DNA from 4 places in the Streptomyces sp. V4I23 genome. Region 1 is predicted to be linked to each of the others. Evidence: riboswitches for the same ligand, from Rfam matches in the RefSeq annotation. Region 1 holds a riboswitch; each other region holds the start of a gene.

The links. Region 1 has a riboswitch for cyclic di-AMP ahead of QFZ82_RS05130 (LysM peptidoglycan-binding domain-containing protein). Riboswitches for the same ligand answer to the same signal wherever they lie in the genome.
Region 2: it holds a riboswitch for cyclic di-AMP, as region 1 does, so the genes downstream of both, QFZ82_RS23915 (transglycosylase family protein) here and QFZ82_RS05130 (LysM peptidoglycan-binding domain-containing protein) in region 1, are expected to answer to the same signal.
Region 3: it holds a riboswitch for cyclic di-AMP, as region 1 does, so the genes downstream of both, QFZ82_RS33595 (C40 family peptidase) here and QFZ82_RS05130 (LysM peptidoglycan-binding domain-containing protein) in region 1, are expected to answer to the same signal.
Region 4: it holds a riboswitch for cyclic di-AMP, as region 1 does, so the genes downstream of both, QFZ82_RS11415 (M23 family metallopeptidase) here and QFZ82_RS05130 (LysM peptidoglycan-binding domain-containing protein) in region 1, are expected to answer to the same signal.

Annotation. Positions count from the first base shown of each region.
Region 1 is NZ_JAUSZW010000004.1:618,735-625,742, reverse strand. It holds gene QFZ82_RS05140 (Fpg/Nei family DNA glycosylase) at 68-847, shown strand; gene QFZ82_RS05135 (zinc-dependent alcohol dehydrogenase) at 903-2,084, opposite strand; cyclic di-AMP (ydaO/yuaA leader) riboswitch at 2,512-2,702, shown strand; gene QFZ82_RS05130 (LysM peptidoglycan-binding domain-containing protein) at 2,707-3,492, shown strand; gene QFZ82_RS05125 (metallophosphoesterase) at 3,623-4,114, shown strand; gene QFZ82_RS05120 (hypothetical protein) at 4,161-5,003, shown strand; gene QFZ82_RS05115 (cupin) at 5,040-5,807, opposite strand; gene QFZ82_RS05110 (acetylxylan esterase) at 5,927-6,898, opposite strand; gene QFZ82_RS05105 (cellulase family glycosylhydrolase) at 6,897-7,008, shown strand, end outside.
Region 2 is NZ_JAUSZW010000004.1:4,743,809-4,750,816, reverse strand. It holds gene QFZ82_RS23930 (DUF501 domain-containing protein) at 1-18, opposite strand, end outside; gene QFZ82_RS23925 (septum formation initiator family protein) at 51-524, opposite strand; gene eno (phosphopyruvate hydratase) at 618-1,904, opposite strand; gene QFZ82_RS23915 (transglycosylase family protein) at 2,181-2,852, opposite strand; cyclic di-AMP (ydaO/yuaA leader) riboswitch at 2,856-3,029, opposite strand; gene QFZ82_RS23910 (transglycosylase family protein) at 3,300-4,256, opposite strand; gene QFZ82_RS23905 (cytochrome P450) at 4,398-5,642, opposite strand; gene QFZ82_RS23900 (nucleoside triphosphate pyrophosphohydrolase) at 5,639-6,625, opposite strand; gene QFZ82_RS23895 (SurA N-terminal domain-containing protein) at 6,645-7,008, opposite strand, start outside.
Region 3 is NZ_JAUSZW010000004.1:6,858,077-6,865,084, forward strand. It holds gene QFZ82_RS33565 (adenosylmethionine--8-amino-7-oxononanoate transaminase) at 1-191, opposite strand, end outside; gene bioB (biotin synthase BioB) at 184-1,362, opposite strand; gene QFZ82_RS33575 (8-amino-7-oxononanoate synthase) at 1,509-2,663, shown strand; gene QFZ82_RS33580 (ATP-binding protein) at 2,880-3,311, shown strand; gene QFZ82_RS33585 (LysR family transcriptional regulator) at 3,325-4,260, opposite strand; gene QFZ82_RS33590 (LysE family translocator) at 4,343-4,975, shown strand; gene QFZ82_RS33595 (C40 family peptidase) at 5,075-5,551, opposite strand; cyclic di-AMP (ydaO/yuaA leader) riboswitch at 5,555-5,753, opposite strand; gene QFZ82_RS33600 (hypothetical protein) at 6,056-6,364, opposite strand; gene QFZ82_RS33605 (ATP-dependent Clp protease proteolytic subunit) at 6,372-7,001, opposite strand.
Region 4 is NZ_JAUSZW010000004.1:2,048,803-2,055,810, reverse strand. It holds gene QFZ82_RS11430 (DNA topoisomerase (ATP-hydrolyzing) subunit A) at 1-1,875, opposite strand, end outside; gene QFZ82_RS11425 (pitrilysin family protein) at 2,118-3,488, shown strand; gene QFZ82_RS11420 (M16 family metallopeptidase) at 3,506-4,873, shown strand; cyclic di-AMP (ydaO/yuaA leader) riboswitch at 5,104-5,262, shown strand; gene QFZ82_RS11415 (M23 family metallopeptidase) at 5,276-6,055, shown strand; gene QFZ82_RS11410 (GntR family transcriptional regulator) at 6,591-7,008, shown strand, end outside.

The DNA.
Region 1 (7,008 bases):
CCGGCAGGGGTCGCGCCGCATGCCGCGGGGCGCGTCGTCCAGGGGGCGGCCGATGAGGGAGAAGGACATGCCCGAGCTGCCGGATGTCGAAGGGTTCCGCGAGGTGCTGCGCTCCTGCGGCACGGGCCGGCGGATCCGGAGGGTCGACGTGCGCGACCCGGGCGTGCTGCGCGGGGTGACCGTGCGGCGGCTGCGGAAGGAACTGGAGGGGCAGCGGCTGGGGGAGCCCTGGAGGCACGGCAAATGGCTCGTCGCACCCACCGACGGACCCCGCGTCGTCTGGCACTTCGGGATGACGGGGCTGCTGCTGGCAGCAGCGCCCGACGACCCCGTGGCGGACCACGACCGGATCGTGCTCACGCTCGACGACGACCGCAGGCTGCACTACCGCGACCAACGCAAGCTCCAGGGCGTCCACCTGGCCGGCAGCGACGAGGCCGTGGGACACGTCCTCGGCGACCTGGGGCCCGACGCTCTCGGCCTGCCCCGGGACACGTTCCTCGAGCGTGTCGCCGGGCGGCGGGGCGCCGTCAAGAACGTGCTGATGGACCAGTCGGTGCTCGCCGGGCTCGGCAACCTCCTCAGCGACGAGATCCTCTGGCGCGCCGGGGTGGCGCCCGGCCGCCCCGCGCGTGATGTGGACGAGGCCGAACTGCGCCGCGTCCACGCCGCGATGGGCCGGGTCCTGCGGTCCGCGGTCCCGGCCGCGCGCGTGCCGCCCCGGCGGACCTGGCTCACCGGACGGCGGGACGACCGCGACCCGGTGTGCCCGCGCTGTCGTGGGCCGCTGCGCTCGGGCCGCACGGGCGGCCGCCGCTCCGTGTGGTGCCCCGCCTGCCAGAGCTGAGCCGCCCGGCGCGACCCGGCCGCGCGGAGCCCGGGTCGCCAGGGCTTCGGCCTCGCTAGGGCTTCAGCAGGGCCTTGACCATGCCGTCGGCCTTGGCCTGGAACGTCGCGTACGCCTCGGGGCCCTTCTCCAGCGGCAACGTGTGCGTGGCGAAGCCCTCGACGCCGAGCGGATCGGCGTCCGTCAGCAGCGGAAGGATGTCGTCCACCCAGCGCCGGACATTGGCCTGCCCCATACGGAGCTGGATCTGCTTGTCGAACAGGGTGAGCATCGGCACGGGATCCGCCATGCCGCCGTAGACCCCGACCAGGGAGATCGTGCCACCGCGCCGTACCGCGTCGATGGCCGTGTAGAACGCCTCCAGCCGGTCCACGCCGACATGCTCCATGACGCGCCGGGCCACGCGTCCGGGCAGCAGACCGGTCGCCCACTGCCCCGCCTTGGCGACCGGTGCGCCGTGGGCCTCCATCCCCACGGCGTCGATGACCGCGTCCGAGCCGCGGCCGTCCGTCAGGTCGCGGACCGCGTCGGCGACCTCGTCGTGCTCGCGCAGGTCGAGGACCGTCACCCCACGCGCCTCGGCCCGGTCGAGACGCTCGGGGACGAGGTCGACGCCGATGACGAGTCCGGCGCCCCGGTGCAGGGCCACGCGGCAGGCCATGTCGCCGATCGGTCCGAGGCCGAGCACGGTCAGCGACCCGCCGGGCGGTACGTCCGCGTACTCCACGGCCTGCCACGCCGTCGGCAGCACGTCCGAGAGGTAGACGAAACGCTCGTCCGGCGGCCCCTCGGGCACCTTGACCGGCAGTGTGTCGCCGAAGGGCACCCGCAGGTACTCGGCCTGCCCGCCGGGCACCTGCCCGTACAGCTTCGTGTAGCCGAACAGCGACGCGCCCATGCCGCGGTCCCGCACCTGGGTCGTCTCGCACTGCGAGTGGAGGCCCTGGGCGCACATGAAGCACTCACCGCACGAGACGTTGAACGGCACGACGACGCGGTCGCCGGCCGAGAGGGCCGTCACCTCGGGACCGGTCTCCTCCACGACGCCCATGGGCTCGTGGCCGAGGATGTCGCCGGGATCGAGGTACGGGCCCAGGACCTCGTAGAGGTGAAGATCCGAACCGCAGATGCCGGTGGACGTCACCCGGACGATCACATCCTTCGGCTCGGTGATGCGGGGATCGGGGACGGTCTCGATCCGGACGTCCCGCCGGCCCTGCCATGTCAGTGCGCGCATCGTGTCCTCCCGCGTTGCTCTCCGGTGGGCGGCCTGCGGCCGTCGTACGGGCGGCGCCGCGCGTCCGGCCACCACGCCCGAGTACCCGAAGCGGGCGATGCCATTACATACAGAAGAAAACGGACTATTGGCACTCAATAGAGCGTCGGACTTTCCGGTATGGGGCGTTTCTCTTTCATTGCCGGTATGTCCGTTTGCGTATGAAGTGTGCGACTGCTTTTCCTTGTTGCCTGTTTCGTGACGTCGGTCACGTGACGGAATGCCCGGGATGTCGGGCAGGCGTCGCAGACGCCTTGCGTGGAAGGAAAGTTGAGTTCCCGACAGAAAATGAGGAAGGTCATTTCCGTCTCTTTTCTCCGGTCTCGCATTGCGGTTGTGAATTCAGGGCTTGTTCCGCCGGGCTGCTCTCGCTTACGGTCACCGCAATCCGGATGGACCGCCGAATCCTGCCGCCGTCCGGGAATCCGACCACGCACTCACGTTCGGCAGGAGCGGGGGACCCAGGTAAGCCGCCGATCCGGAAACCGGAACGGCTCGGGGTGAAGTCGCACCGACCATGCGACCGGGCATCTCCAGCCCGAACCCGACAGCTCACCTCGCAGGCGACGGAGAGGAATGCGTCATGCCTGCAAAGGGTAAGCACCACCGCCGTCCGAAGTCCGGCCGACTCATCCGCGGCTTCGTCGCCGCGGGCACGGGCGGCGCCGCGCTCGCCCTGCCGCTGTTCGGCGCGACCACCGCCGCCGCGCAGCCGGCCCAGGCCGCGACCGCGAAGACCGCCGTCACGGCGCCCGCCGCGGCGAAGAAGGCCCCCGTGACGTACACCGTCGTCGCGGGCGACTCCCTGTCGAAGATCGCCGAGGAGCACTCCGTCAGCGGCGGCTGGAAGAAGCTCTACAACGACAACCGCCGGAACATCGGCGCCGACCCGGCGCTGATCCGCCCCGGCCTGAAGCTGACCATCGGCGCCAAGGCCAAGCCTGCGGACCGCGCCGCCGACGCCGGCCGCGCCGACCGCTCCGAGGCCCGCACCGCCCTGGCGGCGAAGAAGGCCCCGGCCGCGAAGCCCGCCAAGGCCAAGACGTATTCCAACGATCTCGACGGCTGGATCAAGGAATCGCTCGACATCATGGCCAAGCACGGAATTCCCGGAACTTACGAGGGAATCCACCGGAACATCATGCGCGAGTCCTCCGGAAATCCGCGGGCGATCAACAACTGGGACATCAACGCGGTGAACGGAACGCCCTCCAAGGGCCTTCTCCAGGTGATCGACCCCACGTTCCGGGCCTACCACGTGCCCGGCACGCCGTTCGACAGCTACGACCCGGTCGCGAACATCACCGCCGCGTGCAACTACGCCGCCGCCAGGTACGGCTCCATCGACAACGTGAACGGCCCGTACTGACCGTAGCCCCGCAATTCGCGGCTTCGATTGCAGACGGAATCGCGCCGGGCGCCTGTTCTGACATCACGTCAGTGCGGCGCCCGGCGCGGCCGTGTGCCCGCCCGGCGCCGGCAGCGGGAAGGTTGGAGGCATGCGACTGCTGCTGATCTCCGACACTCATGTGCCCCGCCGCGCCCGCCGCCTGCCCGACGAGGTGATGGCCCGTGTCGAGGAGGCCGACGTGGTGATCCACGCCGGCGACTGGGTCGACACCGCGACCCTCGACCTCCTTGAGGACCGCTCCGCCCGCCTCCTCGCCGTGTACGGCAACAACGACGGCGAAGCGTTGCGCGCCCGGCTCCCGGAGGTGGCCCGCGCGGAGCTCGGCGGTCTCCGGTTCGGCGTGGTGCACGAGACGGGCCCCGCCGCCGGGCGCGAGCGGCGCTGCGCCGAGAGGTTCCCGGACCTCGACGTGCTGGTCTTCGGCCACAGCCACATCCCGTGGGACACCACGGCCCCCGGCGGCCTGCGGCTCCTCAACCCCGGCTCCCCGACCGACCGCAGGCGACAGCCCCACCACACGTACATGACCGCGCGGGCGGCGGACGGCGTGCTGACCGAGGTCCTGCTGCACCGCCTGTGACCGGACCCGGGTAGTTTTGCGGTCAACCGAACTCAGGAGCCGCCCCGTGTCCGCCAGGCCCCGCCTGCTGTACGTCACCGACCTCGCCTACCCGGCCAAGGGGCGGCGGTACTGCGACGAGGACATCCACCTGTCCTCACGGCTGCGCGAGGACTTCGACCTCGCCCTCGCCCACCCGGCGGACGCGGCCGCGCTGATGGACGGCTTCGACGGCGTCGTGGTGCGCAACAGCGGGCCCGTCCTGCACTACCAGGACGCGTACGACGCCTTCCGCGAGAAGGCGATAAGGACCGGCGCCCGGATCTACAACCCGCTGACCGCACGCGGCGACATGGCGGGCAAGCAGTACCTGCTGGACCTCACCAGGGCCGGGTACCCGGTCATCCCCACGGTGGACCGGCTCGACGACCTCGGCCTGCTGCCCGCCTCCGACGCGTACGCGGTCAAGCCCAGGGCCGGCGCCGACTCCATCGGCCTCCACTTCGCAGGCGCCGAGCAGCTCCCCGGCCTCGTACGCGGCGACGTGCTGATACAGCCGCGCGTCGACTTCCTCTACGAGGTCTCCTTCTACTTCGTCGACGACACCTTCCAGTACGCCCTCCACGCCCCCGACCCCGCCCGCCGCTGGGACCTGGAGCCGTACGAACCCACCGCGGCCGACCTCGACTTCGCCCGGCGCTTCATCGCCTGGAACACCGTCGACCACGGCATCCAGCGCGTCGACGCCTGCCGCACCCGCGACGTCGGACTGCTGCTCGTCGAGCTCGAGGACCTCAATCCGTACCTGTCCCTGGACCTTGTCGACGAGGCGACCCGCGAGGCGTTCGTCGCCGCGCTGAAGACCTCACTGCACCGCTTCCTCGCCGCACCGGCGCCTCCGGCCGCGTAGCGGGCGGCCCGGGCCGGGCGCGACCGCCGGTGCGCCTCATGCGGGCCGCGCGTCGGGTACGTCCGCGGGCCCTGCGTCATACACGTCGAGGCGGCCGCACATGCCGAACCGGCCGCGTGCCGCGGGCCGTTCCGCCCGTACGACGGCGTCCGCGAGGTAGCGGGCGTCGCCCCGTTCCAGGCGCGCCAACTGCGTGCCGGTGGCGGCCGACGCGGCCGCGGCGCCCGTCAGCCACCGCTCGCGCCAGCGGTCCGCGAGCGGGCGCACCAGGGCGGCCGCCGCCCGGTGGAACGCGGCCAGCGGCTCCGGGTCCCCGGCCGCGGCCGCCGCGCGCAGCGCGGTGAAGCCCTCGATCGCCAGGTCGCGGCGGCGCCGGGCGGCCGTGGCGAGCTCCTCCTCGCAGGCGGTCGCGGGCAGGGCGACGGTCGCCCGGTAGCGGGCCGCGTCGGCCAGGTACGGCGGCGGCAGGGTGAGCACCGCGTCACCGGCCTCCGGCAGACCGCAGTTCTGCATGAGGACGACGATCGTCAGATCGCCCTCGTTGACCAGCCGATGGATCGTGCCGGGCGTGAACCAGACCAGGGCGCCGGGAGCGAGCGGCGTCTCCTCGAACCCGGAGGCGGTCAGCGTCTGCACCGCGCCGCGCCCTCCGGTCACGGCGTACCCCTCCGAACAGGTCAGGTGCAGGTGGGGCGTTCCGCCGCGCAGCCCGTCCGCCGACGGCCAGTCGTACACGCGCAGGCGGGACACGCCGATCCCGCCGGGCAGGCCGTCGTACACGGCGGCTGCACCGGGAGGGTTCATCTCGGGCCTCCTCGGGGAGTACGGGCACGCGGGCGGCCGCTGGGGCAAGCGCTTTCTACGGCACGTTAGGGAGGCTATCCGGTCCGGTCAAGACGGCCATCACCTGCGGCCCCGTCCCGTCACCGCCTCAACGTGCCGGGCAGCCAGGCGAGTTGGGCGGCCTCCTGGTGCGGGCCACCGCCCTCGTGGTCGTTGAAGTCGTAGACCTCGATCCGCTTCTCCTCGTGGGCATAGGCGTTGAAGGCGGCGAACACCGTCGACGGCGGGCACGTCTGGTCCTCCAGCGCCGCCGAGAAGAGCGCCGGAGCACGCCCTCGCGCCGCGAAGTGGACCCCGTCGAAGTACGCGAGGGTGCGCGCCGCCTGCTCGCTTCGGCCGCGATGGGTCCGCAGGTAGTTGCCGACCTCCCGGTAGGGGTCGCGGTCGGTGAGTGTCGTGGCGCGCGGAAAGTCGCACAGGAACGGCACGTCCGGGGCGACGGCCGCGAGGTCCGGCACCAGGCCGCCCACCGCGAGCGCGATGCCGCCGCCCTGGCTCGCGCCGACGGCCGCCGTCCTGGAGGCGTCCGTCAGCGGATGCGAGCGCGCCGCCTCGACCGCGCGTACGGCGTCGGTGAACACCCGCCGGTAGTAGAACTCGTGCGGGTCCTCGATGCCCCTCGTGAGGTAGCCGGGGAAGGCGGGCCCGCTGCCCACCGGGTCCGCTGTGCTGCCGTTCGCCCAGCCGCTGCCCTGTCCGCGGGTGTCCATGACGAAGTGCGCGAGACCCGCCGACGCCCACAGCAGATGGGTGTGCGGCAGTCCGCGTCCGCCGCCGTAGCCGAGGAACTCCACGACCACCGGCACCGGTTCGGCGGTCCCGGCGGGCAGCACGAGCCAGCCCTTCACCGGGTGGCCCCCGAATCCGGCGAAGGTCACGTCGTGGACCTCCACCGACGTCAGGCCGGTCGTGACGGGCTCGAAGCGCGCGCCGAGGGCGTGGGTGCGGGCCTCCTCCAGCGTCTTCGTCCAGAACGCGTCGAAGTCCGCCGGTGCGGCGGAGGCGCTGCGGTACCTGCGCAGTTCCTCGAGCGGGAGATCGAACAGGGCCATGGAAACCACCTTCGCTACGGGAGCAGGAAGCAGATCAACATGCCCTGCCACCGCCTGGCAAGGGCACGGCTCGCGAGCGGCGCGCCGCTCCGCTGGCGGACGGGCTCCTG
Region 2 (7,008 bases), 4.1 Mb from region 1:
GGGAGGAGGGGTTTCCATGCCTGCCTTGCTGCTGTGTTCGCTACTGGGGGCTACTGGCGGTCGGCGTTGTCCACGCCGTTCCAGACGTTCGAGTACCAGGGCCGGTCCGCCGCGCTCTCGTCCTCGCGGCGCTCCTCGGCGGTCTCGGGGTCGATCACCGTGTAGCCGGTCTCGCCCGGGAGCACGTAGTGCAGGTGCTCACGGGCGAGGCGCCGGATGTACATGTCGTCCTGGAGGCGGGCCTTCTCGTCCCGGAGCTCCTCGACCTGCTCGCGGGCCTCGGCCATCCGGCGTTCCTGCTCGGCGATCTCGGCGCGCTGGGAGACGTACTGGCGCATCGGGTAGGCGAGGGCGACCACCAGGGAACAGACGACCAGTGCGAGGAACGCGGCCCGGCCGGTGAGCCGGGAGCGGCGGGCCTGGCGACGGCTCTGCGACCGGTAGACGCGGGCGGCGGTCTGCTCGCCGAGCAGCCGCAGTCTCGTCGCGGTGGAGAACCGGTCCGGCTCCGGCCTGCGTGCCATGCTCTCTCGCCTCCCCTTTCACACGCGTACGTCCCCGGACACGGTACGGGACCGGGGCCGGGGACGTACGGAGGCGGGGGTGTCAGCCCGTGGTCAGCCCTTGAAGCGCGGGAAGGCGCTGCGGCCGGCGTACACCGCGGCGTCGTCGAGGATCTCCTCGATGCGCAGCAGCTGGTTGTACTTGGCGACGCGCTCGGAGCGGGCCGGGGCGCCGGTCTTGATCTGGCCGCAGTTGGTGGCGACGGCCAGGTCGGCGATGGTGACGTCCTCGGTCTCGCCGGAGCGGTGGGACATCATGCACTTGAAGCCGTTGCGCTGGGCGAGCTCGACGGCGTCCAGGGTCTCGGTCAGCGAACCGATCTGGTTGACCTTGACGAGCAGGGCGTTGGCGGTGCCCTCCTCGATGCCGCGGGCCAGACGCTCCGGGTTGGTGACGAACAGGTCGTCGCCGACGAGCTGGACCTTGGAGCCGAGCTTGTCGGTGATGACCTTCCAGCCGGCCCAGTCGTCCTCGAACAGCGGGTCCTCGATGGAGACCAGCGGGTAGGAGGCGACGAGCTCCTCGTAGTACTCGGTCATCTCGGCGGCCGAGCGGGCCTTGCCCTCGAACAGGTACGCGCCGTCCTTGTAGAACTCGGACGCGGCGACGTCCAGCGCGAGCGCGATGTCCTTGCCCGGGGCGTAACCGGCCTCCTTGATGGCCTCGAGGATGAGGTCGAGGGCGGCGCGGTTGGAGTCGAGGTTCGGCGCGAAGCCGCCCTCGTCGCCGAGGCCGGTGGACAGGCCCTTGGTCTTCAGCACCTTCTTGAGGGTGTGGTAGACCTCGGTGCCCCAGCGCAGGGCCTCGGAGAAGGACTCCGCACCGATCGGCGCGATCATGAACTCCTGGATGTCCACGTTGGAGTCGGCGTGCGAGCCGCCGTTCAGGATGTTCATCATCGGAACGGGCAGCAGGTGCGCGTTCGGGCCGCCCAGGTAGCGGAAGAGCGGCAGGTCGGACGCCTCGGAGGCGGCGTGCGCGACGGCGAGGGAGACACCGAGGATGGCGTTGGCGCCGAGCGACGCCTTGTTGTCGGTGGCGTCCAGGTCGAACATCGCCTGGTCGATCAGGCGCTGCTCGGTGGCGTCGTAGCCGACGAGCTCCGGACCGATCTGCTCGATGACGGCGAGGACGGCCTTCTCGACACCCTTGCCCTGGTAACGGTTCTGGTCACCGTCGCGGAGCTCAATGGCCTCGAACGCACCGGTGGAGGCGCCGGACGGAACAGCAGCACGACCCGTGCTGCCGTCGTCGAGGCCAACCTCGACCTCGACCGTGGGGTTGCCTCGGGAGTCCAGGATTTCCCGGGCTACGACGACGTCGATGGACGGCACGAGCATCTCCTTCTGGGATGTGACGCGAGAAATGTGCAGAGGTCTGCTTGGCCTTGCGGCAAGAGCCTAACCGTCTCGGGGACAAAGGCCGGCCGATGCCCGCCCCGTGGGACGAAAAAGGGCATGAACGCTGGGCTTGCCGGACAAAACCCCCGCAAGCTACCCGTAAGTAAGGCTCTTCGGGGCCCTTCACGACCGAAACCCCGGCCCGGCGCTTACGGGGGAAGCAGCGCCGGACCGGGGTGCTCGGAACCCGTCCGCGGGCCCGCGGACGGCGGGCGGTCAGCTCAGGTGGAGCTGCTGGCCCGGGTAGATGACGTCGGCGTTCTCGATGACGTCCTTGTTGAGGTCGAAGAGCTTCTTCCAGCCGCCCTTGACCTTCTCGGCCTCCGCGATCTTGCCCAGGGTGTCCCCGGCCTTGACCTTGTACTCGCCGTCGCCCTTCTTGAACGACGTGGCCGCGGCCTTCTTCGGCGCGGGGGCCTCGGCACGCTCGGAGCGGGTGGTCGGGACCTCGGCACGCTTCTCGGCCGGCTCGGCGGCGGGCTGCGACGCCGGCTCGGCGGAGCCGCCGTTGTAGGGGGCGCTGGAGAGGCCCACGCCGCAGTTCGGCCAGGCGCCCTTGCCCTGACCGGCGAGGACCTTCTCGGCTATCGCGATCTGCTGGGACTTGGAGGCCTGGTCGGCGGAGGGGGCGTACGCGGTGCCGCCGTAGGCCGCCCAGGTGGAGGCGGAGAACTGCAGGCCGCCGTAGTAACCGTTGCCGGTGTTGATGGACCAGTTGCCACCGGACTCGCACTGGGCGACGGCGTCCCACTCGGAGGCGGTGGCGGCGGACGCCGAGGTCGCGCCGAGCATCGGGGCCGCGATGGCGGCACCGGCGACGCCGGCGAGCGTTGCGAGACGAACAGTCTTCGACGAGCGGCGGTGCTTGGCCTTGCCGGAACGCAGCATGGAGCTTCTCCTCACCGACGCCTGCGAGGTGAGCTGTCGGGTTCGGGCCGGAAGAGTTGCCCGGCCGCGCGTCGATGCGCGCGGCTCCACCCCCAGCCGTTCTCGGCCGTCGTGATCGACGGCCGGGACCGGCACTTACCTTGGGTCCCCCGCTCCTGCCTTCGGCGCACTGAGCGACGACTGTTCCCCCCGACCGACGGCAGGATTCGGCGTGACGGTCGACGGTGCCCGCGGTGGCGAGCGGTTCCGACCGTAAACACACCGCTCCCCGATGTCCAAAGTCGAACATCGGGGAGAAATCGCCCGAACTTCCCTCCACTTGGGAGGCGTTTGCGCAGGTCGGGCATGGCTTGGGCGAATTTGCTGGGCGATATCGGCCAGTTGCGGCAAAGAGACCCTTGTCTCACTTACACAGAACGGACATATACCGGCGAATCGCCGCTTGAACTACTCGCCGTTCAGGCCGAGATCAAGGCTCTGACCGGGGAGGATGAGATCGGGGTCGGCGCCCACAGTCTTCTCGTTCGCCTCGTAGAGGGCGCCCCACCCCCCGGGCACCTCGCGCTCGTCGGCGATGGCCCACAGAGTGTCGCCCGGCCGGACGGTGTACGTACCGTCGGACGCGCCCTCTGTCACCCCGTCACGTGCCGATGCGTCACCTCGTGAGGCATGACGACCGCTTTCGCGCTCCTTATCCTCGATGCCCGTTTCGGCATCGTCGGGGGCGGGCTCGCCCCGGTGCCTGCCCGCGCCGGTCGCGGGGTCGGACGCCTCGGCACCGTCCGTGCCGGCGGACAGGACCGGGGACGCCTGCGCGTTGCCGTCCTCGGGCGTGGGCGTCGTGGAGACGTCCGGCTCGGGGGTCTCCCGCGAACCGTCCGGCGCTTCCGCGGCCGGGTCGCCGGCGCCCGCGTCACCGGAGTCGGAGTCGGCCGGCTCACCCGTGTCGGACCTCGTGTCGGCGCCGGCCTCCGGGCTCTCGTCCGGCAGGGGCAGGAGGTCCCCGGGGTCGACACCGGTCGCGGCGTCGTCGTTGGTCAGCCCCGCGATCGGGGCGCACACCTGCCAGGCGTCGGGCCCTTGTGCGTCCAGCACCTTCTCCGCGACCGCGATCTGCTGCGAACGGCTCGCCAGGTCGGCGCTCGGCGCGTACGCCGTGCCGCCGAACTCCTCCCACGTCTGCTGCGACATCTGCAGCCCGCCGTAGAAGCCGTTGCCGAGGTCAGCGCTCCACATGCCGCTGCTCTCGCATTCGGCGACGCGGTCCCAGGTGGCCGCGTCGGCGGCGGAGGCGGAGCCCGCGCCGAGCAGGGGGAGCGCGATGGCGGATCCGGTCACCCCTGCCGCGACGACGATGGCCGGAGCCTGACGGGGGCGGCGGTGACGTCCGTTCCCGGAGCGCATGCGGTTGCCTTTCGCGTGACTACTGGGGACTGTGCGGCCTGCTGATGCCTGCCGAGTCGACGGTGAACGTAGCCGCATTCGAACGTGAGTCACAAGTCGATGCAGCGCAGATCACGTAAAAGTCACAGACTTGACGCTGCGTCAGCCCCTGAGGGCGGTGAACTCAACGGGCAGAGTGCGCAATCCGCGCATGATGAGTCCCCCACGCCACCGCAAATCGGCTGGATCGCCCGCAAGTCGCAAGTCCGGCATCCTCCTGAGCAGGGTCGCGATCGCCGTCTGTCCTTCGAGCCGGGCGAGCGGGGCGCCGAGGCAGTAGTGGATGCCGTGTCCGTATCCCAGGTGCTGGTTGTCGCGCCGGGACAGGTCGAGCGTGTCGGGCTCGGTGAACCGCTCCGGGTCGCGGTCGGCGGCGGCGAGGACGACGAGCACGGGGTCGCCGGCCGCGATCCGCTGTCCGCCGATGTCCAGCGCCTCGGTGGCGAACCGCCAGGTCGCGAGCTCGACGGGACCGTCGTAGCGCAGGAGTTCCTCCACGCCGGTCTCCAGCAGGGCGCTCTCGCCGGCCGCGAGCGAGCTCTGCAGCCGCTCGCGCTGCACGGGATTGCGCAGCAGGGCGTACACGCCGTTGCCGATGAGGTTGACCGTCGTCTCGAAGCCCGCGAAGAGAAGGATGAACGCCATCGCGGCGGCCTCGTTCTCCGTCAGGTGCTCGCCGTGGTCCGACGCCTTGATGAGCCCCGAGATGAGGTCGTCCCCCGGGTCGTTCCGCTTGCGGTGGATCAGCTCGGCCAGGTATCCCCGCATCTTCTTCACAGAGCGGGCGACACCGCCGCGCGGACCTCCGCCGTGACGGATCATCATCCCGGCCCAGTCGCGGAAGTCGTCCTGGTCCTCGCGGGGAACGCCCAGCATGTCGCAAATGGCGTAAATGGGCAGCGGGAAGGCGAACTCGTGGATGAGGTCGGCGCTCCCCTTTGCAGCGAAGTTGTCGATCAACCGGTCCGTCAGTTCCTGCACGCGCGGCGCGAACTCCGCCACGCGCCGCGGTGTGAACGCCTTCGACACCAGGCGGCGCAGCCGTGTGTGATCCGGCGGGTCGATGTTGAGCAGATGCGTCATCAGCTCGGCCTTGCGCTCGCCCGGGATACCCGTCTTGCCCTTGGCGTGCGCGGGCTCGTCGTGATGCGCCGGGTTCTTGGACAGCCGCTGGTCCGCGAGCGCCTGCTTCGCGTCCGCGTACCGGGTCACCAGCCATGCCTCCACCCCGGAGGGCAGCGCGGTGCGGTGCACGGGCGCGTGCTCGCGAAGCCAGGCGTAGGCGGGGTACGGGTCGGTGGCGAACTCCCAGGTGAAGAGTTCGGGCGCGGTGTTCGGGTCGTTCACACCCCGACGGTATCCGGGCCGCTGCGCCCCTCCGCCGCGCGGATCGCGTCGCGGTAGGCGCGGGCCGCCGCGCGCAGGGCCGCCTCCGGGTCGACGCCGTCCGCCTCGGCGCGTACGGCGAGGTGCAGCAGCTCGTACCCGATGCCCTCGCCGGCCGGCGGCGGCGCGTCCAGTCCTGCCGTCCGCACCCGGGAGGCGAGCTTGGCCGCGAGCGCGAGGCCGGGCTGGCCGAGCGGGACGCCGTCGGTCACCGACGCGCGCTGCTTCTCGATCGCCTTGGTGCGCAGCCAGTGCTCCTTGACCTCCTCCGGCGTCTCGGCGGTCTCGTCGCCGAAGACGTGCGGATGCCGGTGGATCAGCTTCTCGACGATGGTGCCGGCGACGTCGTCGATCGAGAACGGCGCCTCGGCATCCTCCTCCGCGATGCGCGCGTGGAAGACGACCTGGAGGAGTACGTCGCCGAGCTCCTCGCGCAGTTCGGCGCGGTCGCCGTCCTCGATGGCCTCGACGAGCTCGTACGCCTCCTCGATGCCGTACTTGGCGAGGCCCTTGTGCGTCTGCTGCGAGGACCAGGGGCAGGCGCGGCGGATGCGGTCCATGACCTCGACGAGGTCGAGCAGCCGCGCGCCGGGCAGGTCGTACGAGCCGGGCAGCAGCTCCAGGTCCGGCATCCGGACCTGGCCGGAACCGCCGAGGCCTGCCAGTCCGTCGGTCAGCGCCCGGTCGCCTTCGCCGGAGGCGAGGACGACCACGGTGCGCCCTCCGGCACAGGCGTCGACGAGCTCCCGGGCGCTCGGCGTGGCCTGCTCGACGGCGACACCCGCCTCGCGCAGGTACGGCAGCTGCGGGTGGGAGGCGTCGGCGCAGAGCACCTGGTCGGCGGCGTGCAGCGTCTGCCACGCCGGCCAGGACAGCAGCCCGGGCGCCACGCGGTGGCTGGCGGTCAGCAGGACGATACGGCCGGCGTCGACAGGTTCGGTCACCCCTCGAACCTACCTCGGCTCAGGCACCGGCCTCGACGGCCTCCGCGTCCTTGGAGACCTGGGTGATCCAGGGCGCCTTGTAGGCGCCGAGCTCCAGCTTGGTGTCGTCCCAGGCGCCGTAGCGCGGGTTCACGTCGATCTTCAGCGACTTGGCGGCGGCGGTGAACACCTCGTTCATCCGCTCCTGGCCCTCGGGGCCGTTCGTCACGCCGAGCGCGGTGGCCAGCTTGTTCACGAGGACGTCACGGCGCACGACCTCGTCGAGCCGGCCGGGGGCGACTCCGCGCTGCTGCAGATACATGGCGGCCAGCTGTTCCTGCCCGCCGGACTGCTCCGTGAGCGCGGCCCGCGCGTCCTGGATCTCCTTGCGGGTGACCTTGACC
Region 3 (7,008 bases), 6.2 Mb from region 1:
ACGGCCGACCACCACGACGACATGCCGTCGATCAACTCGCGCTGCCCGTGGATCTCTTCGGCCAGCCTGAGCCGCACCCCGGCCGCGGACTCGACGACCAGCGGCTCCTCCCGGCCGGGCATCGGACCGTACGGGTGCCAGACGTGGGCGCGGTCCAGGGCACGCAGCTCGCCGGGCGTGAACTCACGCATTGGGCGCGAGGTCCGTCCCGGCGCCGCGGCGGCGCACGGCGACCAGGTCCGTACGGGCCGCCGGGACCTCCGACGGAGCGGCCTCCGCCTCCGCCGCGGCGGACGCGTCGTGGCAGCCGCCCGAGCCCTCGTCGTCGCCGCACACCGAACCGCAGCCGCCGACCGCCCCGCGGTGCTCGGGCAGGGTCGTCGTGTCGGTGCCCTCCACCTCGAAGCCGGCGTCCGCGATCATCTCCAGGTCGGCCTTGCCCGCCTGGCCCTCGCTGGTCAGGTAGTCGCCGAGGAAGACGGAGTTGGCCAGGTGCAGCGCGAGCGGCTGCAGCGTGCGCAGATGGACCTCGCGCCCGCCCGCGAGACGCACCTCGACGTCGGGGCAGACGAAGCGCACCATCGCCAGGATGCGCAGCGCCCGCTGCGGGGTCAGGTTCCACTCCTTGGCGAGCGGGGTGCCCTCGAAGGGGATCAGGAAGTTCACCGGCACCGAGTCCGGGTCCAGCTCGCGCAGGGCGAAGACCACGTCCACCAGGTCCTCGTCGCTCTCGCCCATGCCGGCGATCAGACCGGAGCACGCGGACAGGCCCGCGGCGTGCGCCTTGTTCACCGTGTCCACGCGGTCCGCGTAGGTGTGCGTGGTCGTGATGTCCCCGTACGTCCCCTCGGACGTGTTCAGGTTGTGGTTGTACGCGTCGGCGCCCGCCTCGCGGAGCCGTTCGGCCTGGCCGTCGGAGAGCAGACCGAGACACGCGCACACCTCGACGCCCTCGTTCTCCTCCTTGATCGCCTCGATCGTCTTCGACACCCGGTCTACGTCCCGGTCCGTCGGGCCGCGCCCGCTCGCCACCAGGCAGACCCGCTTGGCGCCGCCCGCGACGCCGGCGGCCGCGGCCCGGGACGCCTCGTCCGGCTTCAGCCAGGTGTACTTGAGGATCTCCGCCTTCGACCCGAGCCGCTGCGAGCAGTACGAGCAGTCCTCGGGGCACAGGCCGGACTTCAGGTTGACCAGATAGTTGAGCTTCACCCGCCGTCCGAACCACTGGCGGCGCACCTTGCCGGCCGCGGCCACCACATCGAGCAGATCGTCGTCGGAGGTCGCCAGTACGGCGAGCGCTTCTTCACGGGTCGGCAGCTCGCGCCGCAGCCCCTTCTCCACCAGGGTGTTCAGCAGGTCCATGGCGCTGATCCTTACCCACGGCAGCCGCCCGGGCCAAGGAGGAACCCCACAACAGCGGCGGATTGAGGTGTGTGCATGGCCACATCCGCACCCGGCCCGCACGCGGTTAAGGTCTGTGCGCTGCCTACAAAAGGACCGGACCCCTCATGCCGCAGGCCACTCAGGATCCTTTCGACTGGATCGACGACGAGGCGCGCCGTCGCGAGCGTGCGGGCCTCGTGCGCACGCTCCGGCCACGCGCCGCCGACTCGCCCCTGCTCGATCTGGCGAGCAACGACTACCTGGGACTGACCCGCCGGCCCGAGGTCACCGCCGGGGCCGCCGACGCCGCCCGCCGCTGGGGCGCGGGCGCCACCGGCTCCCGCCTGGTCACCGGCACCACCGCGCTCCACGCCGAGCTGGAACGCGAACTCGCCGCGTTCTGCGGTTTCGAGGCTGCCCTCGTCCTGTCCTCCGGCTACGCGGCCAACCTCGCCGCCGTCACCGCCCTCGGCGGACGCGACGCCCTCGTCGTGTCCGACGCGGGCAACCACGCCTCCATCGTCGACGGCTGCCGGCTCGCCCGTGCCGAGACCGCGGTCGTCCCGCACGCCGACCCCGACGCCGTACGCAAGACCCTCGGCGCCCACCCGGACCGCCGCGCCCTCGTCGTCACCGACTCGGTGTTCTCCGTCGACGGCGACGCCGCGCCGCTGCCCGCCTTCGCGGCAGCCTGTCGCGAACACGGCGCGGCCCTGCTCGTCGACGACGCCCACGGCCTCGGCGTCCTCGGCGACGGCGGCCGGGGCGCGCTCGACGCCGCCGGACTGGCCGGCGCGACCGGAGTCGTCGCCACCCTCACCCTCTCCAAGTCCCTCGGCAGCCAGGGCGGCGCGGTCCTCGGCCCGGCGCGGGTGATCGCGCACCTGGTCAACACGGCCAGGACCTTCATCTTCGACACCGGACTCGCACCGGCCGCGGCGGGCGGCGCGCTCGCCGCCGTCGGGGTGCTGCGCCGCGAACCGGAGCTCGCCGGCCGGGCGCGGGAGGTAGCGGCCGTGCTGCACCGGCGGCTCACGGACGCGGGACTGACCGCCGCGCGGCCGGACGCGGCCGTCGTGTCCGTGCAGGCGCCCTCCCCGGAGGCGGCGCTGCGCTGGGCGGCGGACTGCCGGACGGCAGGTCTGGTCGTGGGCTGCTTCCGGCCCCCGTCGGTGCCGGACGGCATCTCGCGCATCCGGCTCACCGCCCGCGCCGATCTGACCGCCCGGCAGGTCGACACGGCCGTCGCGACGATCATCGCCTCCGCGCCGCGGGGCTGAGAACAGCCGGTCCGGAGCGTGCGGTCCGTCCCCAAATACGGTCTCTCGTCGCAGACTTCACCGCTTTGAGCGACAGATATGCACGTATCTTGGTGGATTGCCGCACCGGCCTGACGACAAGTGGCAGTCTGACGCCGAAGCGCAATCCGTGGCCGTCCTCGCGTGTCATCCGCTACGAGTCGGAGCCCGGCCCGGTGGGAAAGGGACAGCGTCGCCATGGCAGACCGTCAAGAAGCATCCGTCACTCTGCCCAGCGATCCGGCATCGGTCTCCGCCGCCCGGAGATATGTCACCGATGTCGTCTGCGGATGGGGTCTGCCGGACGGCACCGACGCCGTCGACACCCTGCGGCTGATCGTCTCCGAACTGGCGACCAACGCAGTGCAGCACACCTTCGGCCAGTCGCCCACCTTCACCGTCGACGTGCGCCTCGAACGGGACGAGCGACTGTGCATCGGCGTCACCGACAGCCACCCGCGCTGGCCGCGCCGGCTGCCCGCCGCCGTCCGACAGGACAACGGCCGGGGGATGGTCATCATCCGCAGTCTCACCGCGCAGTACGGCGGGCGGCTCTCCGTGACACCCACCGAGGAGGGCGGCAAGACCGTGTGGATCGCCCTGCCGTGGACCGTACCCGTGAAGGGCTGATCCGCGCCCGGGTTCACCACACCCTGGCCGCAGTGCCCTGTTGACCCGCCCGTCCGAACGAGCTCCGCAGGAGAGCCCGCAGCGACTGCGCCGCCGGCCCCGACTCCTCTCCCCGGTGCGCCACAGAGATCGTGCGGCGGAAGGCCGCCGGCTCCAACTGCCGTACCTGCAGCGGCGTGGCGGACATCGCCGCCACCATCTCCGGCACCACCGCCACCCCTATCCCCGCGGTCACCAGGGCGCACACCAGCGCGTAACCGGGCGACTCGCACACCACGGCCGGCGTCGCCCCCGCCTCGGCCAGCGCACCCTCCACTCCCTTGCGCGGCGGATGCGCCGGAGCGCTGCTGATCAGCGGCTGCCCGGCGAGTGCGCTCACCGGCAGCCGCCCCGATCCGCCCGCCAGGGCGTGCCCGGGAGCGGTGATGAGCACCAGCTCCTCGACCAGCAGCGTTTCCACGACCACCCCCGGCGGGGGCGGCGCCGGATCGGCGGGCTCGTAGGCATGCGTCAGCGCGAGATCCATGGCGCCGCGCGCCACTGCCGTGACCCCATCCGGGGGTTCGTACTCGGCGACGGTCAGGTCCACATCCGGATGGGCGCGCCGGAAGGCGCTCAGCACCGGGGGCAGCAGGTGGATGCCGACCGTGGTGAAGGTGGCCACCCGCAGCCGGCCGCCCGCGAGCCCCGACAGCCGGGCCAGCTCGTGCCGCGCCCGGTCCATCTCGTCCAGCACCCGGCGCGCCCGCTCCGCGAGCAGCTCACCCGCGGCCGTGAGCCGCGCCCCGCGGTGGTGGCGCACGAGCAGAGGCGCTCCGGCCTCGCGCTCCAGCTTGGCCAGCTGCTGGGAGAGCGCCGGGGCGGTGTAACCCAGGCGGGCCGCGGCGCGGGTGATGGAACCGGCCTCCGCGACAGCGACCAGGGCGGCCAGCCGGGTCGGGTCGTACATCGCACCCCTTAAGCATTGCTTTTGGCTGACCCAGGATATTCCCCATACACGCTGAAGGCACTGAGACGGCAGGCTGGAGGGCATGGACGCACACCTGATCGCTTTCACCGGTGTCGCCGCGGGCATGGTCGCCATGCCGGGTGCCGACTTCACCGTGGTGGTACGCAGTGCGCTCGCCTCGCGCCGCGCGGGCGTCGCCTGCGCGGTCGGTGTGGCGGGCGGGCTGCTGGTGCACACCGCGCTGGCCGTGGCGGGACTCGCCGCGGTGCTGGTGGCGGTGCCCGTGCTCTACCGGACGCTGCAGATCGCCGGCGGGATCTACGTGCTGTGGCTGGGCCTGCGCGCTGTGCGCTCCGCGCTGCGCCCGCTCGAAGGGCCCGCCGCCCCCGACGGCGCCGCGCCCTCCCACGGCGTCGGGCGCGGCCTGCGGCAGGGCTTCCTCACCAACGTCCTCAACCCGAAGGCGCCGGTGCTGTTCCTGAGCCTGCTGCCGCAGTTCGTGCCCGACGGCGCGGCGGTGCTGCCGCGCACCCTGCTGCTGGCCGCGATCGTCGTCCTCCTGGCGCTGATCTGGTTCCCGGCGGTGGCCCTCCTGGTGGACCGGCTGGGCCGGTGGCTGCGCAGGCCGCGCACCACGCGTGCCGTGGAAGGAGTCACGGGCGGCGCGCTCACCACGCTCGGCGCGACCCTGCTGGTCCAGCCGCTGGCACACTGACCGGCACCGGTCCGTCGCACCATGGTGGGTGCGGACGATTCTCAGGCGCGGGGCCGCCGCCGGGGAGCCGGAAAGGCGGGGCAGCCGGAAGGCGGGCCGTCAGCGCACCCGGCCGTACGAGACGCCCCTGGTCCAGATCTTGGCCAGCCGCACGACGTCGCCCGTCTTCGGCGAATGCCAGATCCGCCCTCGGCCGGCGTAGATGCCCACGTGGTAGACGTAGCCGCCGGAATGGAAGAAGACCAGGTCACCGCGTTTTCGTTGGGAGGCGGAGACATGGCGCGTACGGTTGTACTGCTGCTGAGCGGTGCGCGGCAGCTTCTTGCCGGCCTTCTTGTACGAGTACTGCGTCAGCCCGGAACAGTCGAAGCGGTGCGGGCCTACGGCGCCGAATCTGTACGGCGACCCCTTCTTCGATGCCGCGACCTTGAGTGCCTTGCTCGCGTAGCTGGTGATCGCGTGGGCCTCGGGGGCGGTGCCGGGAGCGAGGAGCGTGCCGCCGACGGCGGCGATGGTCAGTGCCGATACGGCGCCCGCACGTGTGAGCAGGAACGGGACATGCATCTGCGCAGTCATGCGCAACCCTTCGTCAGCCGCCTGTGAAGGGTGACCTGTCGGGTTCGGACTGGCGAAGACGCCCGGCCGCCGAAGCGGCTTCACCCCAAGGGGCCTACCGGGATCACCGGTCACCCCGTGCTGCTCGGGTCCTCCACTCCTGCCGATGCACTTCTGTCGACCAGTCGTCCGGTGCGGCGGCAGGATTCAGCGTCCGCCCGGACCGCCCCGTCAAGGTGGCGGGGGCTTGTCGTCCCAGCGATCGTCACTCATGGATGTCCGATTTCCGAGTTGAAACGGCTTTTGTGAAGCCAATCACGACTGATCTGTTCGGGTGGACAGGGATGTTGGCGGTCGCCTCGCCTGACGCGGAATCATGGTCGTACCAGCGCGGAAGCCGTTCGACTCCGCCAAATCGGTGGTGTGCGTGGCGCAACTCCTGCGGCACGGAACAACGTCGCCGAAACTCCACCGAACGGGGTACGAAAGCCGCGGCCCCCTTGGCGGAAAGCAGCGGATCGACCGTCAACTCGTCGAAACCGGGGGCATGGTCACCCGGTTCGCTCTGCGTTCCCCGTCGAGAATCCGCAGCGCCTCGGCGAGCGTGTCCGCGTAGACCTCGTTCTCCCCGCGCAGGTGCATCAGCGTCAGGGCGTCCTTCAGGGCGGTCGCCCGCCCGACCAGTGCCTGAGCGGCGCGCAGCGCGCCGTAGGTGTGGGTGACCCGGGACGGATTGATCCGCCCCAGCAGATCGACCACTTCGAGATACCTGTCGATCAACTCCGCCTCCGCGCGGGTCAGCCCGGGAAGCGGTGGCAGCTCCGGGAGCAGCATCCCTCGCTCACCTCGCCCCGGCCGGCGAGGCTTTGCGGCTCCCGATGACGTGGTCCACCAGGCCGTATCCCTTCGCTGCCTCGGCGTCGAAGATCCTGTCCCGCTCCAGATCGGCCGCGATGCGCTCGGCGCCCTGTCCGGTGTGGCGTACGAGCATGGCCGCCAGCTGCTCCCGCAGGCGCAGCAACTCGGCGGCGTGGATCTCAAGATCGGACGGCTGGCCGCGCAACGGCTCCTCCACGGCGGGCTGCTGGACGACGACACGTGCGCCGGGCAGCGCCGACCGCTTGCCCGGGGTGCCCGCGGCGAGCAGCAAGGCGGCTGTCGAAGCGGCCTGGCCCAGGCAGGTGGTGGCGATGTCGCAGGTGATGATCTGCAGGGTGTCGTAGATCGCGGTCATGGCGCTGATGGAGCCGCCGGGGGAGTTGATGTACAGGCAGATGTCCTGATCGGGGGCCGCGTACTCGAGGTGCAGCAGCTGGGCGACGACGTCGTTCGCGGCGGTGTCGTCGACGGCGGTACCGAGAAAGACGATCCGCTCGTCGAGCAGCTTCGAGTACGGGTCGAGGGTGCGGGTGCCCGAGCTGGTGCGCTCGGTGAACTCGGGCAGGACGTAGCGGGCGGCAGGACGGTTCATGGCATGC
Region 4 (7,008 bases), 1.4 Mb from region 1:
GCCGAGCGCGAGGCCCGGCGAGGACTCGTCCAGCGTGGTGAGACAGATGACCTGCTCGTCCGCCTCCAGCGTCAGGAACTCCGCGACCGGAGCACCGCCCGCCAGGTTGGGGTCGGACGCCGTGTCCGGCAGTTGCGGGAGCTCGATCACGGACAGGCGCAGCAGCCGCCCGGCCGACGTCACCGCACCCACCTCGCCGCGCTGCGTCGTGAGCACCGCCGAGACGATCACGTCGTGCTTGGTGCGCTTGGTGCCGTGGTCCTCCAGCGGCTCACCGGTGGCGGTGCGCGCCAGCAGGCCCGTCGAGGACAGCAGTACGCGGCACGGGTCGTCCGCGACCTGGAGCGACGCGGCGGGCGCGGGCACGCCCGCGGACTCCAGCAGCACCGTGCGCCGCGGGGTCCCGAACTTCTTGGCCACCGCGGCGAGTTCGGCGGAGACCAGCTTGCGCAGCTCGGAGTCCGACTCCAGGATCCGGGTGAGCTCCTCGATCTCGCTGTTGAGCCGGTCGCGCTCGCTCTCGAGCTCGATCCGGTCGAACCGGGTCAGGCGCCGCAGCGGAGTGTCGAGGATGTACTGCGTCTGGATCTCGCTCAGCGAGAAGTGCTCGATCAGGCGTTCCTTGGCCTGGGCGGAGTTGTCGCTGGAGCGGATCAGGCGGATGACCTCGTCGATGTCGAGCAGGGCGACGAGAAGTCCCTCGACCAGGTGGAGCCGGTCGCGGCGCTTGGTGCGGCGGAACTCGCTGCGCCGGCGCACCACGTCGAACCGGTGGTCCAGGTAGACCTCCAGCAGTTCCTTCAGCCCCAGCGTGAGCGGCTGGCCGTCCACCAGCGCCACGTTGTTGATGCCGAAGGACTCCTCCATGGGGGTCAGCTTGTACAGCTGCTCCAGGACGGCCTCGGGGATGAAGCCGTTCTTGATCTCGATGACCAGGCGCAGGCCGTGCTGCCGGTCCGTGAGGTCCTTGACGTCGGCGATGCCCTGCAGCTTCTTCGCCGAGACCAGGTCCTTGATCTTGGAGATCACCTTCTCGGGACCGACCGAGAAGGGCAGTTCGGTGACGACCAGGCCCTTGCGGCGGGCGGTGACCGTCTCGACGGACACGGTGGCGCGGATCTTGAACGTGCCGCGGCCGGTCTCGTAGGCGTCCTTGATCCCGCCGAGGCCGACGATCCGGCCGCCGGTCGGCAGGTCGGGGCCGGGCACATGGCGCATCAGCGCTTCGAGGTCGGCGTGGGGGTATCTGATCAGGTGCCGCGCCGCGGCGATGACCTCGCCCAGATTGTGCGGGGGCATGTTGGTCGCCATGCCGACCGCGATGCCGGAGGCCCCGTTGACCAGAAGGTTCGGGTAGGCGGCGGGGAGGGCGACCGGCTCCCGCTCCTGGCCGTCGTAGTTCGACTGGAAGTCGACCGTGTCCTCGTCGATCGACTCCGTCATCAGACTGGTGGCGTCCGCCATGCGGCACTCGGTGTACCGCATGGCGGCCGGCGGGTCGTCGTTGCCCAGCGAGCCGAAGTTCCCGTGGCCGTCGACGAGCGGCAGGCGCATCGAGAACGGCTGCGCCATGCGCACCAGGGCGTCGTAGATCGACGCGTCGCCGTGCGGGTGCAGCTTGCCCATCACCTCGCCGACGACGCGGGCGCACTTCACGTAGCCGCGGTCGGGGCGCAGGCCCATCTCGTTCATCTGGTAGACGATGCGGCGGTGCACCGGCTTCATGCCGTCGCGGGCGTCGGGCAGGGCGCGGGAGTAGATCACCGAGTACGCGTACTCGAGGAAGGAGCCCTGCATTTCGTCCACGACGTCGATGTCGAGGATCCTCTCCTCGAAATCGTCCGGCGGTGGGGTCTTCGTGCTGCGGCGGGCCATCGCGGCTGCTGCTCCTTCACGTACCAGGCTGGATCTGACGCCGACCATTGTGGACCGTCCCGCTGACAACGTGGACCGCGACCCGGGTACGGGGGCCGCCGCGGCCCCGCGGCCGCGTCCCCCACGAGCGGGCGAACAACGCCGACCGGCGGCCGGGAACTTCGCCAGGTGTCAGCACGCTTGCATACAGTGGCAGGTCTGGCAGCACATTCAGCATCGCGATCGAAGGGACGTACATGCCCATGGGTCACACGGCCACAGCTCAGGCCGACTCCGGCGGCCTGACAGCGACCGAGCACCGCCTGGCCAACGGCCTGCGCGTCGTGCTCTCGGAGGACCACCTGACCCCGGTCGCCGCGGTCTGCCTCTGGTACGACGTCGGCTCCCGTCACGAGGTCAAGGGCCGTACAGGACTCGCCCACCTCTTCGAGCACCTCATGTTCCAGGGCTCGGCCCAGGTGAAGGGGAACGGCCACTTCGAGCTCGTCCAGGGCGCCGGCGGCTCGCTGAACGGCACGACCAGCTTCGAGCGCACCAACTACTTCGAGACCATGCCCGCCCACCAGCTGGAGCTGGCGCTCTGGCTGGAGGCCGACCGCATGGGCTCGCTGCTGGCCGCGCTCGACGACGAGTCGATGGAGAACCAGCGCGACGTCGTCAAGAACGAGCGCCGCCAGCGCTACGACAACGTGCCGTACGGCACGGCGTTCGAGAGGCTGACCGCCCTCGCCTACCCCGAGGGCCACCCGTACCACCACACGCCGATCGGCTCGATGGCCGACCTCGACGCGGCGACCCTCGAGGACGCCCGCGCCTTCTTCCGCACCTACTACGCGCCGAACAACGCGGTGCTGTCGGTCGTCGGGGACATCGATCCGCAGCAGACGCTCGCATGGATCGAGAAGTACTTCGGCTCCATCCCGTCCCACGACGGCAAGCAGCCCCCGCGCGACGGCACCCTGCCGGACGTCATCGGCGAGCAGCTGCGCGAGGAGATCGTCGAGGAGGTCCCCGCCCGCGCCCTGATGGCCGCCTACCGCCTCCCGCACGACGGCACCCGCGAGTGCGACGCCGCCGACCTGGCGCTCACCGTCCTCGGCGGCGGCGAGTCCTCGCGGCTGCACAACCGCCTGGTGCGCCGCGACCAGACGGCCGTGGCCGCCGGGTTCGGGCTGCTGCGCCTGGCCGGTGCCCCGTCGCTCGGCTGGCTGGACGTCAAGACCTCCGGCGGCGTCGAGGTTCCGCAGATCGAGGCCGCCGTCGACGAGGAGCTCGCGCGGTTCGCGGCCGAGGGCCCGACGCCCGAGGAGATGGAGCGCGCCCAGGCCCAGCTCGAGCGCGAATGGCTCGACCGCCTCGGCACCGTTGCCGGCCGTGCCGACGAACTGTGCCGTTACGCCGTCCTGTTCGGCGACCCGCAGCTGGCGCTGACCGCCGTACAGCGCGTCCTCGACGTCACCGCCGAGGAGGTGCAGGCGGTCGCCGAGGCCAGGCTGCACCCGCGCAACAGGGCCGTCCTGGTCTACGAGCCCATCTCCGCCGACGACAGCGACATCAGCGACGAGGCCGCGGCGGCCGACGAGAACGACGAGCACAAGGGGGCGGACCAGTGAGCGACGCTGCCGTGACCATGGACTTCCACTCGCAGCCCACCCCCGGCACCGCCCGGCCCTGGGCCTTCCCGGCCCCCGAGCGCGGCACCCTGGACAACGGGCTGACCGTGCTGCGCTGCGACCGCCCCGGCCAGAAGGTCGTTGCCGTGGAGATCCTCCTCGGCGCGCCCCTGGAGGCGGAGCCCGAGGGCCTCGACGGCGTCGCCACGATCATGGCCCGCGCCTTTTCGGAGGGCACTGACAAGCACAGCGCCGAGGACTTCGCCGCCGAGCTGGAGCGCTGCGGCGCCACGCTCGACTCGCTCGCCGACCACCCCGGTGTCCGTGTCTCGCTGGAGGTCCCCGCATCCCGGCTGCCCAAGGGGCTCGGTCTGCTCGCCGACGCCCTGCGCGCCCCCGCCTTCGCGGCGGGCGAGGTCGACCGGCTCGTCCGCAACCGCCTCGACGAGATCCCGCACGAGATGGCCAACCCGGCCCGCCGCGCGGCCAAGCAGCTCTCCAAGGAGCTCTTCCCGTCGTCCCTGCGGGTGTCCCGGCCGCGCCAGGGCACCGAGGAGACGGTGGCGAGGATCGACTCCGCGGCCGTACGGGCCTTCTACGAGGCGCACGTTCGGCCGTCCACGTCGACCGTCGTGATCGTCGGCGACCTCTCCGGGATCGATGTGGACGCGGTCCTCGCCGAGACCCTCGGGGCCTGGACGGGCGACAAGGCGCCCACCCGGCCCGTGCCGGCGATCACGGCCGACGACACCGGCCGGGTGTTCATCGTCGACCGCCCCGGCGCCGTTCAGACGCAGCTGCTGATCGGCCGTACCGGCCCCGACCGCCACGACAGCGTCTGGCCCGCCCAGGTGCTCGGCACGTACTGCCTGGGCGGCACGCTGACCTCCCGGCTCGACCGCGTCCTGCGCGAGGAGAAGGGCTACACCTACGGCGTACGGGCCTTCGGCCAGGTGCTGCTGTCCGCCCCGGACGGCTCGGGTGCTTCGATGCTGGCCATCAGCGGTTCCGTGGACACGCCGAACACCGGCCCCGCGCTGCAGGACCTGTGGACGGTGCTGCGCACGCTGGCGGCGGAGGGGCTCACCGACGCCGAGCGCGACGTCGCCGTGCAGAACCTGGTCGGCGTCGCCCCCCTGAAGTACGAGACCGCGGCGTCGGTCGCGGCCACGCTCGCCGACCAGGTCGAGCAGCACCTCCCGGACGACTACCAGGCGCAGTTGTACGCCCGCCTGGCCGCGACGGGCACGGTGGAGGCGACCGCGGCTGTGGTCAGCGCGTTCCCCGTGGACCGTCTGGTCACGGTGCTGGTCGGCGACGCGGCGCAGATCGAGGCCCCGGTCAGGGCGCTCGGGATCGGTGAAGTGACCGTCGTCAGCGGCTGATCGAAAGCCGCGCATCAGAAGAGGCGCACAGAACGGGTGCGATGCATCCAAACGGAACCCCGGCTTCGAGTCGTATGCCGGGGTTCCGTGCTATGTCCGGCTTGTTGGGGAGATGGCCTGTCTGCCCTGTGGCATGCGCTACAAAAGGCGCTGTCCGTTTGGTGATCGACGGATGACCTGCCTAGCGTCGGTCCGGCTGTCCGCCTGGATCACGCCGCACCCGCGGCATCGGACAGTCATCGCCGAGTCCCCTTCAGGCGCGAGCCCGGGGAGCCGGGGACCCAGTCCCCTGGGGTGAATCGGACGCCTTCGCCCGCGCGGAGGGGCCCGTAGGAGACCTTCCTGCTCCGAACCCGTCAGCTAACCCGGTAGGCGAGAAGGAAGGAAAGGACCAGCCTTTTCATGGCGTTCACCCGTGCCACCGGGAAGCACCGTGCCCCGAGCCGTCTGACGCGCAGGAGCCGGAACATCGCCGGCGTCGCGACTCTGGCCACCACCGGCGTCATCGGAAGCCTCGCCTCCCCGGCGCTCGCCGCCGACGCCGAGCCCTCGGTCGAGGACACCGGCCTCACCCAGATCGTCTCCATGGGGTCCATCGCCGACGAGATCGCCGACCAGGCCGCCGCCCAGAAGCAGGAGGCCGCCGAGGCGGCCGCCAAGGCCCGGGCGAAGGCGAAGGCCGAGGCCGAGGCGAAGCGCAAGGCCGAGGCGCGCGCGAAGGAGGCCCGCGAGGCCAAGGAGCGCGCCGCCCGTGAGGCCGAGCGCCGCCGCCTGAACTCCTTCCGGCTGCCCGTCGCCGGCTCGTTCGTGACCACCGGTTACCAGGCCGGCGGGTCCCTGTGGTCCTCCGGCAGCCACTCCGGCGTCGACTTCCGCGCCGCGTCCGGCACGTCGGTCGTGGCCGTGGGCGCCGGCACCGTCGTCGAGGCCGGCTGGGGCGGCGCGTACGGCAACAACATCGTGCTGCGCATGAACGACGGCACGTACACCCAGTACGGCCACCTGTCGTCGATCAATGTCTCGGTCGGCCAGCGGGTGATGCCCGGCCAGCAGATCGGCCTCGCGGGCTCGACCGGCAACTCGACCGGACCGCACCTCCACTTCGAGGCCCGGACCTCGCCGGAGTACGGCTCCGACATGAACCCGATCGCGTATCTGCGCGCCCGCGGCGTAAGCGTCTGACCCGGCGTCCTCGCGAAGACCCCCGGCGTACGCCGGGGGTCTTCGCGCTTCGGCGACGGTGCCTCCGACGCCCGGCAGCCTCACCGTCCGCCGCCGGTGCGTTCGGCTGCACGCCGCGTACCGCTCGGCGGACGCCCCTGCCGCCGACCGCGCTCGGCGTCCGGCACCGCTCGTCCCGACCGCGAGGCGGTCCCGCCGGCCCGGTCGGCGGGATCCCTGGCGGCCCTGGCTGTGTCCCACGGCCGGTTTCTGGCGCTGCCGGGGGCGGCTGTGCTGCGGTCTCCGCGGCCGTCCCTCTGCCTGTGGCCGGATGTGAGCCGTGGGCCTCGGGTGTGTCCGACGGCAGGTTTCTCGCGCCGCGGGCCGTCTCCGGCGGTCCGGCGACGCGCGACGCGGGGATCGTATTACGTCGTTTCCGGCCAAAAGATATCCATGGATTCCGGTCGGCCATCGGAAAATCCCGTGGACTGGAATAGAGTCACCGGACACGAGTCAATCGGCTGCGTTTCGCGCGGATCAAAGCGGAGGTTCGGACATGCGCATTCCCGCGCACTCTGTATGCACAGCGATCCGCGACGACATCGTCTCCGGTGTGTTCGAGCGGGGCAGCCGGCTCACCGAGGAGAACCTCGCGCGCCGCTACGGGGTCTCCCGCGTCCCGGTCCGCGAGGCCCTGCGGACCCTGGAGTCGGAGGGCTTCGTCGTCACCCGCCGCCATGCCGGCGCGCACGTCGCCGAGCCCACCGAGCAGGAGGCGGCCGACCTGCTGGAGATCCGCATGCTGCTGGAGCCGCTCGGCGCCGCGCGTGCCGCCCAGCGGCGCACCGAGGCCCATCTCAAGGTGCTGCGCGGCCTGGTGAGGCTCGGTCAGGAGAGAGCACGCCGCGGGCAGGGCGAGGACCTGCGCTCCCTGGGCGCCTGGTTCCACGAGACGCTCGCGCAGGCCTGCGGCA